2 regions of the Streptomyces sp. NPDC045899 genome follow, and region 2 is predicted to be linked to the other one. Evidence: riboswitches for the same ligand, from Rfam matches in the RefSeq annotation. Region 2 holds a riboswitch; the other holds the start of a gene.
The links. Region 2 has a riboswitch for cyclic di-AMP ahead of AC07FT_RS15160 (M23 family metallopeptidase). Riboswitches for the same ligand answer to the same signal wherever they lie in the genome.
Positions count from the first base shown of each region.

Region 1: linked by a shared signal. The riboswitch ahead of AC07FT_RS30335 (transglycosylase family protein) and the one ahead of AC07FT_RS15160 (M23 family metallopeptidase) in region 2 are both predicted to bind cyclic di-AMP.

Region 1 is NZ_JBWKKP010000027.1:32,094-37,785, forward strand. It holds gene AC07FT_RS30320 (ATP-binding protein) at 1-612, opposite strand, end outside; gene AC07FT_RS30325 (cytochrome P450 family protein) at 1,265-2,533, shown strand; gene AC07FT_RS30330 (transglycosylase family protein) at 2,681-3,694, shown strand; cyclic di-AMP (ydaO/yuaA leader) riboswitch at 3,949-4,138, shown strand; gene AC07FT_RS30335 (transglycosylase family protein) at 4,146-4,817, shown strand; gene eno (phosphopyruvate hydratase) at 5,070-5,692, shown strand, end outside.
Region 2 is NZ_JBWKKP010000008.1:279,847-285,538, reverse strand. It holds gene drmB (DrmB family protein) at 1-418, shown strand, start outside; gene AC07FT_RS15175 (DEAD/DEAH box helicase) at 415-1,515, shown strand; gene AC07FT_RS15170 (hypothetical protein) at 1,725-2,027, shown strand; gene AC07FT_RS15165 (aldo/keto reductase) at 2,085-3,026, opposite strand; gene AC07FT_RS15160 (M23 family metallopeptidase) at 3,214-4,431, opposite strand; cyclic di-AMP (ydaO/yuaA leader) riboswitch at 4,443-4,579, opposite strand; gene AC07FT_RS15155 (PP2C family protein-serine/threonine phosphatase) at 4,841-5,692, opposite strand, start outside.

The DNA.
Region 1 (5,692 bases), on a different contig from region 2:
CTTGGGAACGGTGCGGATGGTGATGTCGATCGGAGAATCCGGCGCCGAGTAGCTCGTGGCGTTGTCCAGCAGTTCGGCGAGTGCCAGCGCGACCGGTTCGACGGCGCGGCTGGTGAGCGCGAAATTGCTCTGGGAACGGATTTCGACACGTGTGTAGTGGCGGATGCGGCCCTTGGCGCTGCGCACCACGTCGTAGACCGAGGCGACGGCCCGCTGACGGCCGAGCCACCCGTCACAGAGAACGGCGATGGACTGGGCGCGCCGACCGAACTGCGAGTTCATATGGTCGATCTCCAGCAGATCCTGGAGAATATGGTGCTCGCCGTATCTGTCCTGGAGTTTGGAAATCGCCAGCTGCTGTTCGTTGGCGAGACCCTGAAGCGTTCGCATGGCGGACTTCAGCGCACTCTTGGTGGCTTCCTCCGCGCGGACCTGAGCCTCCTGTACCGCAGCGGAGTACTGGTTCTCGAGATCTGTGTAGCGGTTTTCGGCTTCCGCCTTCTCGGAACGCAGTTTCGCCTGCGTCTTTCGCCCGCGGAATATGGCAGTTGCGGCGAGAGGCGTGCCTGCGATCAGGGCCCAGAATGCTGGATCCTGTATGTATTGCGTCATGAGACTCTCTTTAACGACTAGACCGCCAGGGACTGAAAGGGAGGTGTTCACGTCTGGTGGTTCCGGACCCGCGGAGGGCGGCGGTCAATCGCTGCCCGAACGGTGGTGAATCAGTGCCCGAACGGTGCCCGCATGGTCCGGGGACATCGCACTCGTCTTGCCGACGGCAGCGTGCAGGCGACGGTGCGCCTAAACGGCTCCGTATGCCCGACTGGCGGCATAATGCTCCTCAGAGTGGGGACCTTCTCGGCTGATTTCCGGATCGCCGTGTGTCTTACGCGCCCATGGCTCGCCTGGCAAGCGCGGTGATCGTATCACCAGTAACGGGTGGCCCCGTGCATGTGCCTGAGTCCCATTCGGACCTCTGACGTCATTTCAGCCATGGCGCTTTTTACGCGCGTTGACCGACGTCAGCGCGTGTAACGGCATGTCATACGGCGCGCTGGGCAAGATCCGAGAGGTGCCCTCCGTAGCCGCCTCATATCCGGGCAATCAGCCCGGGTTGCAGGCGATTCGTGGAGGGAGTGTGGAGGTAGCCCAGGGATTACCCTAGGGAATTACCCTGATGGCGGTATTGATCCGTATTCATCCCGCTAGGGGTGATAGGGGCTGTATTGGTGGAGGAGGGGGTGGCTGCCGGTATCGTCGGGGGGTGCCAGAGCAGCCCCGTGACATTCCCGAGCCGACCCTCTTCACCTGGGAGTTCGCCGCCGATCCGTACCCCGCGTACGCCTGGCTCCGCGATCACGCCCCGGTCCGCAGGACCACGTTGCCCAGTGGTGTGGAGGCGTGGTTGGTGACCCGATACGCCGATGCGCGACAGGCGTTGGCCGATCCTCGGCTCTCCAAGAACCCGAGGACCCACAGTGAATCCGCCCATGCCCGGGGCAAGGTGGGCATCCCCGGTGAACAGCGCGCCGATCTGATGACACATCTGCTCAATATCGATCCCCCGGACCACACCCGGCTGCGGCGGCTGGTGTCCAAGGCCTTCACCCCGCGCCGGGTCGCCGCGTTCGCCCCGCGGGTCCAGGAGCTGACCGATCAGCTCATCGACGCGTTCGAGGAAAGGGGAGAGGCCGATCTGATCCATGAGTTCGCCTTCCCCCTCCCCATCTACGCGATCTGCGATCTGCTCGGGGTGCCCCGCGAGGACCAGGACGACTTCCGGGACTGGGCGGGTTCCATGATCCGGCACGGCGGTGGTCCGCGCGGCGGTGTCGCCCGTGCCGTGAAGCACATCCGCGCCTATCTCGCCGAGCTGATCCACCGCAAACGGGAGACGCTCGGAGAGGAAGGGGAGGACGAGGACCTCATCTCCGGACTGATCCGGGCCAGCGACCACGGGGAGCACCTCACCGAGAACGAGGCCGCCGCGATGGCCTTCATCCTCTTGTTCGCCGGGTTCGAGACCACGGTCAATCTGATCGGCAACGGGATGTACGCACTGCTGCGCCATCCGGTTCAACGCGCCCGGCTCCAGCGGGCCCTGGAAGAAGGGGACGAGCGGCTGCTCGCCGCCGGCGTCGAGGAGCTGCTCCGCTACGACGGTCCGGTGGAGATCGCCACCTGGCGGTTCGCCACCGAGCCGCTGACCCTCGGCGGACAGCGCGTCGCCGAGGGGGAGCCGGTACTGGTGGTGCTCGCCGCGGCCGACCGTGATCCGGAGCGCTTCCGGGACCCCGATGTGCTGGACCTCACCCGCACCGACAACCAGCACCTGGGCTACGGCCACGGCATCCACTACTGCCTGGGCGCCCCGCTCGCCCGGCTGGAGGCCCAGGCCGCCCTCGGCACCCTGCTGCGGCGTATCCCCGATATCCGGCTTGCGGCGGATCCGGACGATCTGCGCTGGCGCGGCGGGCTGATCATGCGGGGGCTGCGCACCCTTCCGGTGAGCTGGAATTCCCCTGGCGGCTGAGGCGGCGAAGGCCCTTGGCGGACGACATAAGTGACGAATGATCAGTGGCGTGACCGGGGCGTGACCTGGGATACACCGGCTTGTGATGATCGGGTGCCGTCGCTATGTTCAACCGACAACTCAACCGCCGACACGAGAGGCCACCACATGCGTTCCGGGAACGGTCGACACCGCCGCCCCCGTCAGGCTCCGGCCATCGTCGTCGCGGCGGGCATCACGGGTGCCGGACTCGCCATCCCCCTCTTCGGGGCCAGTGGCGCCCAGGCCGCCTCCACCGCCACCTGGGACCGCGTCGCCGAGTGCGAGAGCGGCGGCATGTGGAGCGCCAACGAGGGCAACGGCTTCTACGGCGGTCTGCAGCTCACCCTGTCCATGTGGAAGGAGTACGGCGGCACCGCGTACGCCCCGCGTCCCGATCTGGCCAGCCGCTCCCAGCAGATATCCGTGGCCCAGTCGATCCTGGACGACCGCGGTCCGGACGCCTGGCCCAGCTGCGCGGTGAACGCGGGGCTGTCCGACGGCGGTGACGCCCCCGAGGTGGACCCCGGCTACACCGCTCCGCCGTCGACCGGTCAGCGCGGTGACGGCGGGGAGGGGGAGCGTGACGGCTCCGCGGCGGAGGACCGCGATGACTCCGCGGACGCCACGGAGCCCTCGGACTCCCAGGACTCCGCGGATCCCTCGGACGACTCCGGCGAGCGCCGGACGCCCGACGGCGGGGAGGGGCGGGAGACGCCCTCCCCGTCCGCCTCCGACCGCGAGGACGACGAGGACTCCCCGTCCCCGTCCCCGTCGGATACGAAGTCCTCCGACTCCTCCGGCATCCCGGACGCCTCGGAGTCCCCGGACGAGAGCGCCGACCCCGGGCCCACCGGACGCCACCGCGGTGCCGCGGACCCGGACGAGGCCGACGACGATGACCAGGCGGCCCCGCGGCCCTCCGGACGGCATGCCTCGCGGGACAGCGGGGAACGCGCGGAGGAGGCCTCGGAGGGCGGCTACACCGTCCGGCCCGGTGACAACCTCTCAGACATCGCCCGGCGCGAGCAGTTGCCGACCGGGTGGCGGGGCCTCTACAAAGGCAACGAAAGCCTCATCGGGGACAATCCGGATCTAATCCTCCCCGGTCAGCGGTTGGACCTCAGCGCCAAGGAGCGGTAGTTATGGGTGAATTGCCCGGTCTGGCGACGGTGAGACATACATCTCGTCACATCTCCCGGTGCGCACCCCCTGTCCGTTCTCTCCGCACCCGGCCCCACCTGCGTGGATGTGGGCCGGGTGAGATCAGATACAGCAGCTCTCGCTGTGAATGGGGTGTTTGAACCTTCCCGGGGGCTGTGCTTACCGTCGTTCCGCTCGCCACCGCGGGCACCGTCGATCGTCACGCCGAGTCCTGCCGGCGGTCGGGGGGAACCGACGCGTCAGCGCCGAAGGCAGGAGCGGGGGACCCAAGGTAGGTGCCGAATGGCCTGTGGAAACGGGCTCGTCGGCTTGGGGTGAAGCCGGTGTGATCGATCGTCGATCATTCGTCGATCGGTGGTGACCGGCCGGGCAACTCACGCCCGAACCCGACAGCTCACCTCGTAGGCGTCGGTGAGGAAACGAACCAACGATGCTCAAGTCCAACGGCAAGCACCGCCGCCCGTCCAAGGCCACCCGTATCGCCGCGCTCGCCGGTCTCGCGGGCGCCGCCGTGGCCGCCCCGCTGATCGGGGCCACCTCCGCCTCCGCGGCCACCACCGCCCAGTGGGACAAGGTCGCGCAGTGCGAGTCCGGCGGCAACTGGTCCATCAACACCGGCAACGGCTACTACGGCGGACTGCAGTTCTCGAGCTCCACCTGGGCCGCCTACGGCGGTACCTCGTTCGCCCCCACGGCCGACAAGGCCAGCAAGGACCAGCAGATACAGGTCGCCGAGAAGGTTCTGGCCGGCCAGGGCAAGGGCGCCTGGCCCGTCTGCGGCACCGGGCTCACCACCGGTGGCACCCCGTCCCCGTCCGCCCCCGCCGACTCCGGTCAGCAGGAGTCGAAGGCCCCGGCGCCCAAGCCCGCGCAGCCGAAGGCCGAGACCCGCTCCGAGTCCGACCGCGCCGCCCGCTCCGAGGCCCGCGGACCGGTGAAGAAGGGCGACGGCGAGTACAAGGTCAAGCCGGGCGACACCCTGGGCAAGATCGCCAAGGCCGAGCATGTCGAGGGCGGCTGGAAGAAGCTCTTCGAGCGGAACAAGGACATCGTCGAGCAGGCCGACCTGATCTACCCGGGCCAGCGGCTCCACCTGAGCTGACCGCGGTCCGGCCGACCGTGGCCGGATCCGGGTCCCGGCGGCCACATGTCGACCACGAGCCCCGGCCGGGCGCGCCGTTCCCGCGGTGCGTTCCGGCCGGGGTTCGTCGGTTCACGGAAAATGTAGATATCGGCACCCAAAACTGGCTATTTATGCCACGTCCTGTCTCGCGGGACGGGCGAACGGGGGGTACGGCCCTCCGGTCCGGTTAGGCTCGTGTCGCTACCGCAGACACATACGAAGGAGAACCTCGTGCCGTCCATCGACGTCGTCGTAGCTCGCGAGATCCTCGACTCGCGAGGCAACCCCACGGTCGAGGTCGAGGTCGGCCTCGACGACGGCAGTACGGGCCGTGCCGCCGTTCCGTCCGGTGCCTCCACCGGTGCCTTCGAGGCCCTCGAGCTCCGTGACGGCGACAAGAACCGCTACAACGGCAAGGGCGTCGAGAAGGCCGTCCTCGCCGTGATCGAGCAGATCGGCCCGGAGCTCGTCGGCTACGACGCCACCGAGCAGCGGCTGATCGACCAGGCGATGTTCGACCTGGACGCCACCCCGGACAAGTCCTCGCTCGGCGCCAACGCCATCCTCGGCGTCTCGCTGGCCGTCGCGCACGCCGCCTCCGAGGCGTCCGACCTCCCGCTCTTCCGGTACCTGGGCGGCCCCAACGCCCATCTGCTGCCGGTCCCGATGATGAACATCCTCAACGGCGGTTCGCACGCGGACTCCAACGTGGACATCCAGGAGTTCATGATCGCGCCGATCGGCGCGGAGTCCTTCTCCGAGGCGCTGCGCTGGGGCACCGAGGTCTACCACACCCTGAAGTCGGTGCTGAAGGAGCGGGGCCTGTCCACCGGTCTCGGCGACGAGGGCGGCTT
Region 2 (5,692 bases):
CAACGCGGCATCCCTACGAGAACGCGTCTACGCCCGAAGCCACGCTCCGGGTCTCGATCTGGCACCCCAGGCCGGCGTGTTCATCTACACCGCCGCCGGTGATGCCGAAGGAACCCTCGGCGGACTCGTCCGCCAAGGGCAGCCGCCGAACCTGGCGGAGACTCTCATCAGGCTGCTCGAATCGGCACAGTGGTGCTCGCAGGACCCCCTGTGCGCCGACTCCACCGGCAGGTCTCTGGCAAACCTCAACCGTGCCGCCTGCCACGCGTGCACGCTGCTTCCGGAGACTTGCTGCGAGATCGACAATTCCCTCTTGGACAGAACGCTGTTGATCGGTGAAGGCGATGTCCCGGGGTTCTTTCGGGACGTCCTCCAGGCCGCCCTGGAGGAGTCGGCCGGAGCCGTCGATCCGTCATGAGAATCCCTTCATTCCTCGATCTCGAGATCGAGCAACACGCCGTCGTGGACCTCCCTTTCCACGGAAGCCACGTCATCATCGGAACACCTGGCTCCGGAAAGACCGTGATGGCCGTCTATCGCGCCTGGTCGCTGGCGACCGCCGGCCGTGACGTCACCCTTCTCACCCGCTCCCATCTCCTGCATCAGTACCTCGCACAGATGGCACCGGACCTCACGGAAGCTCTCCACACCACGACCTACCACCGGTGGATCCGGGACTTCTGGCGCGGGCACTTCCGGACCGCCCCCCCACACATCGACGATGAGGGATGGTGCTACGACTGGGCCGATATGCAGAGAGACTGCGTTCTTCGCGAGGTCAGATCCACCGCATCCCTCGTGATCGACGAAGGGCAGAATCTGCCTGTCGGCTTCTATCAGCTCTGCCGCCTGCTAGGTGTCGGCGTCACGGTCTTCGCAGACGAGGCCCAGCGGATCGGCGACGAGGAGAGTACCGTATCCGAGATATCCCGATGCCTCGGAGTGCATGCGAATCCGCTCGCGCTGTGGGGGAATCGCCGGAACAGCCGGGAAATCGCGATGCTGGCATCGGAGTTCCTAACACGGAACCAGTCCGAGATGCCTGTCCCGACTCGCACCGGCAGTACCCCCACCGTCCTGAAGGTGCCTTCCTTGGAGTACCTCCTCACTGGAATCTCTCGGTACTTCAGCGCGCATCCGGAGCGGAGCATCGGAATCGTGTGCCGGTCGACTCGCTTGGTGCGGTATGTACAGAGCGGGCTGACTCGATTGGGGCTATCCCAATACACACAGGCCTATGTGTACGACGACCGTTACCGGAATGCCGTCGACTTCTCGACCCGCCCCATCCGGATCGTGAACACGGCGAGTATGAAGGGCTTGGAGTTCGACAGCGTCTTCGTCCCGGACATGGACGCGTACACGGAGGACCCGACTGGAGTGGACGCGCGTCTTCGTCTCTTCGTGCTGTGTACGCGCGCTCGCGAGGACCTCCACTTCGCCCACCGCGGGCCTCGCGAGCCCGCCATCCTGTCCAGCATCCCGGAGTCGTTGTTGGCCCGGCACGTCGGCTGATCTCGCAGCGCGCCGACGATACGGCCGTACGGCTGTACACCGTCGCCGCCCGTACATGACTCGAAGTATCCCGGCGCAGCCATGTCGGGCCCCCCGGCCTCGTACCCGAATGGAGCTGAGGTCCAGCTCACCTGGGAGTTCTGGTGTCCGCGCCCGGCGTCACGGGGTGCTGCGTAAGGTCAAGGCAACGACGAGCGGGAGGTATGGGGATGGCTGGTGTTCCGGCGGGTGTGGTGGCCGCGGGTGGGTTGGTCGGCGGGTACGGGGTGGCCCGGTGGACCAAGCGGCGGCCGCTGGGTGGCGTGGCATTGGCCGCCGCCGGGGCCGCGGCCGCGCGGGGGTGGCGGGAGAAGGCCGGGAACGGGACGGCGGCGGCGCTGAGCGGGATGTACGTCGCGGCGTTCGCCGGGTCGCATCCCCTGGCCAAGAGGATCGGGGCCTGGCCGTCGGTGTTCGCCGTCGCGGGTGGGGTCGCCCTCGCCTCCTGGGCCCTCGCCGATCGGCGTTCGTAGAGGTCTCATCGCCGGCCGCGGCGGGCGGAGTCGGTTTCCGCCCGCCGCGTTCGCGGCTCAGGCCGAGGCGCTGGTGAGGAGGTCCAGCTCCGGCTGGGTCAGCTGGAGGTCCGCCGCCGCGAGGAGGGGCGGGAGTTGGGCGAGGCTGCGGGCGCTGGCGATCGGGGCGACGACCGTGGGCCGGGTGGAGAGCCAGGCGAGGGCGACCGTGGCGGGTTCGGCTCCGTGGTGCGCGGCCACCTCGTCGAGGGCCGCGAGGACCTTCCGGCCGCGCTCGGTCTCCAGGTGTGCGGCCGCACGCGGGGAGCGCGCGCTGTCGACCGCGGTGCCGGGGCGGTACTTGCCGGTGAGGAAGCCCGCGGCGAGCGCGAAGTAGGGGACGGTCGCCAGACCGTGCCGGATCGCCACATCGGCCGGCGGGCCCTCGAAGGTGTCGCGTGAGACCAGGTTGTAGTGGGGCTGGAGGGCGGCGTAGCGCGCCAGGCCCTCCTGGGTGGTGAAGGTCAGGAAGGAGTCGAGCCGTTCGGCGCTGATGTTGGACGCGCCGAGCTCGCGCACCTTCCCCTCCTTGACCAGTGCGTCCAGGGTGGTGGCGATCTCCTCCACCGCCACCGACTCATCGTCGTAGTGGGTGTAGTAGAGATCGATGTAGTCGGTGCGCAGCCGCCGCAGGGAGTCCTCGATCCCGGCCCGTATGGTGGCCGGGGAGAGTCCTCGGCGCTCCGGGGAGCCGCCGACCTTGGTGGCGAGGACGATGTCGGAGCGGTTGCCGCGGGAGGCGAACCAGTTGCCGAGGACGGTCTCGGACTCGCCGCCCTGGTTGCCGGGCACCCACGCCGAGTAGACGTCGGCCGTGTCGATGAAGTTGCCGCCGGCGGCGGCGTAGGCGTCGAGCACCCGGAAGGACTCGGTCTCGTCCGCGGTCCAGCCGAAGACGTTCCCGCCGAGGGAGAGCGGGGAGACGGAGAGATCGCCGATCTTCTGCTTGTTGTCAGCCATGCGTTACTCCAACGCACCGGTGAGTGACCTTGTTCCGGGGCGGGCGGCCGCCCCCGCACGCACACTTCCGGACGCGAACCGACGGCCCTGGCGTCAAGGGGGGAGAGAGCGCCAGGGCCGCCGGAGTATGCGGATATCAGGAGTGCGTGGATATCAGGAGTGCGTGGGCATCAGGGGTGCGTGCGCATCAGGGGTTCTGTCCGTGCTCGCGCAGCCACGGCATCGGGTCGATCGGGGAGCCGCCCCCGGGTCGCACCTCGAGGTGGAGGTGGGGACCGGTCACATTGCCGGTGGCGCCGACGCGGCCGATCACATCGCCGGTGGTCACCTTGCCCGAGGTGACGACCATGGACGACAGGTGGCAGTACCAGACCTCGGTGCCGTCATCCAGCTTGAGCACGATGCGGTAGCCGTACGAACCGGCCCAGCCGGCCTGGGTGATGGTGCCGCCGTGGACCGCCTTGACGGGCGTACCGGTCGGGGCGGCGAAGTCCTGTCCGGTGTGGTCGGCGGACCACATGTCGCCGGCCTGGCCGAAGCCCGCGGTCAGGGTGTACGAGGCGACGGGGAGGGTGTACGCGGCGGCCAGCTTGGCGCGGCGCTCGGCCTCGGCCTTGCGCTCGGCGGCCTCCTTGGCCTTCCGCTCGGCTTCCTTCTTCTTGGCCGCGGCCTCCGCCTTGCGCTCGGCCACCTCGTCGGCGACCTCGTCCGCGGCCTTCTGGGCTGCGGCCTCGGCGGCGGCGGTGCGCTTCTCCTCGTCGGCGGAGTTCTGCTGGTTCTCGGCCTGCTGGAGGATGCGGGCGCGCAGCGCCTCACCGGCGTCGGTGGTGCCGCTCGCCTCGTCCTGGGTGGTCAGCCCGGCCTGGGAGAGGGGGGCCGCGTCGGTGGTCGCGGAGCCGTCGTCGTCGGAGATCAGCGAGCCGATACCGGGGATGTTCCCGGCGTCGGGGAGCCGGTCCTTGACCTCGTCGGCGACGTGGGCGAGGTCGGGCATGGAAATCGGGGCCGCCGGACGGTCCTTGGCGCTGGCCATCCCGCCCGCGCCGACCGCGGCGATGACACCGACGCCGAGCACGGCGCCGCTGCGCGCCATCGTGCCGCCCCGCTGCTTCACCACGCGGTGCCGACCGCGTACGGAGATGGACTCCTCCGTGGGGTTCCACTCTTCCCAGGTCTCGCTGTCGGGCCCCGGGCCCGCCGGGCCCTCTGCGCCGTTCACCGCGTACTCCCCCTGGTCGGCGGCGAAGCCCGCCTCCTCGGCGAAGCCCCCTTCAGTGGCGAATCCGCCACCGGACCTCACGCTTCCACTCGCGTCGAAACCGGGGCCATAGGCGGTGGCGGTGCCGGAACCGACGCCCGATGCGCGGTATGGAGCCTCGTCCAGGACAGACCTGTTGGACGCCACTGGGGCGCACTCCTTTCCTTCCCTCTCGCCTACCGGGTTAGCTGACGGGTTCGGAGCAGGAAGGTCTCCTACGGGTCAGGTTCGACCCGATTCACCCCAAGGTGGTGGTTCCCCGGTTCCCTTGGTGCTGTTGTGGTGCAGTGCTACTGCTGCCGCTGTGCGTTACGGGATTCGGCGACGGCGCACGGTGCCGCCCTTGCGACGGTTGTGACGACCGCGCTGCGTTATCGAACGTTAATAGAGAGCGCTATGTGATTCCAAGCTGTTCTGAGGAATCAGCACAGCTTTGGTCTGAACTTAGCCACCAATTCTGGACATACAGGGGCGAGTTACCCTCCAGGGAAAGGGTGTGCAAAACCCTGGAACCGCTGATCGTGCATCAATTGTTATGCGTAGGGAGCATGGTCAACTACGGTCCGTGGCCGGGGTCCTTCACGAGTCCCTCACCATTGCCGTGACCACCGCTACCGCGGCCGTCGGCGCCACCGCCGTTGCCGTTGCCGTTGCCGCGGTGGCGCAGTGCGAGCAGCGCCATGTCGTCCGACGTCCCGCCGCCGGTGTGCAGCTCGACATCGGCCACCAGCGCGTCCAGCAGCTCGCCCGGGCCGTCGAAGCGGCGACCGCGCAGCCGGTCCTCGGGGTCGTAGAACACGCCCTCCCGGTCGCGCGCCTCCGTCACCCCGTCCGTGAAGAGCAGCAGGGTCGCGCCCTCGGTGAAGCGCAGCTCCGTCACCCGGTCCGGCCAGCCGCCCAGTTCCCCCATCCCCAGCGGCAGCGCCGACGCCTCCGGGTCGACCCGGCGCACCGTGCAGCCGCCCCGGTCCGTCCGGCCGCCGTCGGCCCCCTCCAGCAGCAGCGGTGGCGGATGGCCGCGGTTGATCACCCGGAGGGTCGAGTCCCCGCGCGGGATCTCGGCCAGGACGGCCGTGGTGAACCCCTCGAACCCCTCGAGGTCCGCCCGCCGCGCGCCCTCGCGCTGCAACGCCCGCTCCAGCCGCCCCGCCAGCCCCTCCAGCGTCGTCTCCTGCTCCGCGGCCTCCCGGAAGGAACCGATGAGGATCGCGACCGTCTCGACGGCCTGGAGCCCCTTGCCGCGGACGTCGCCGACGACCAGCCGGACGCCGTGCGGGGTGTCCTGCACCGCGTACAGGTCACCGCCGATCGCGGCGTACCGCTCGGCCGCCACATAGCGCGCCGCGACGTCCAGCCCGGCCAGCCGGGCGGGCGGTACGGGCAGGACGGCCCGCTGGGCCGCCTCGGC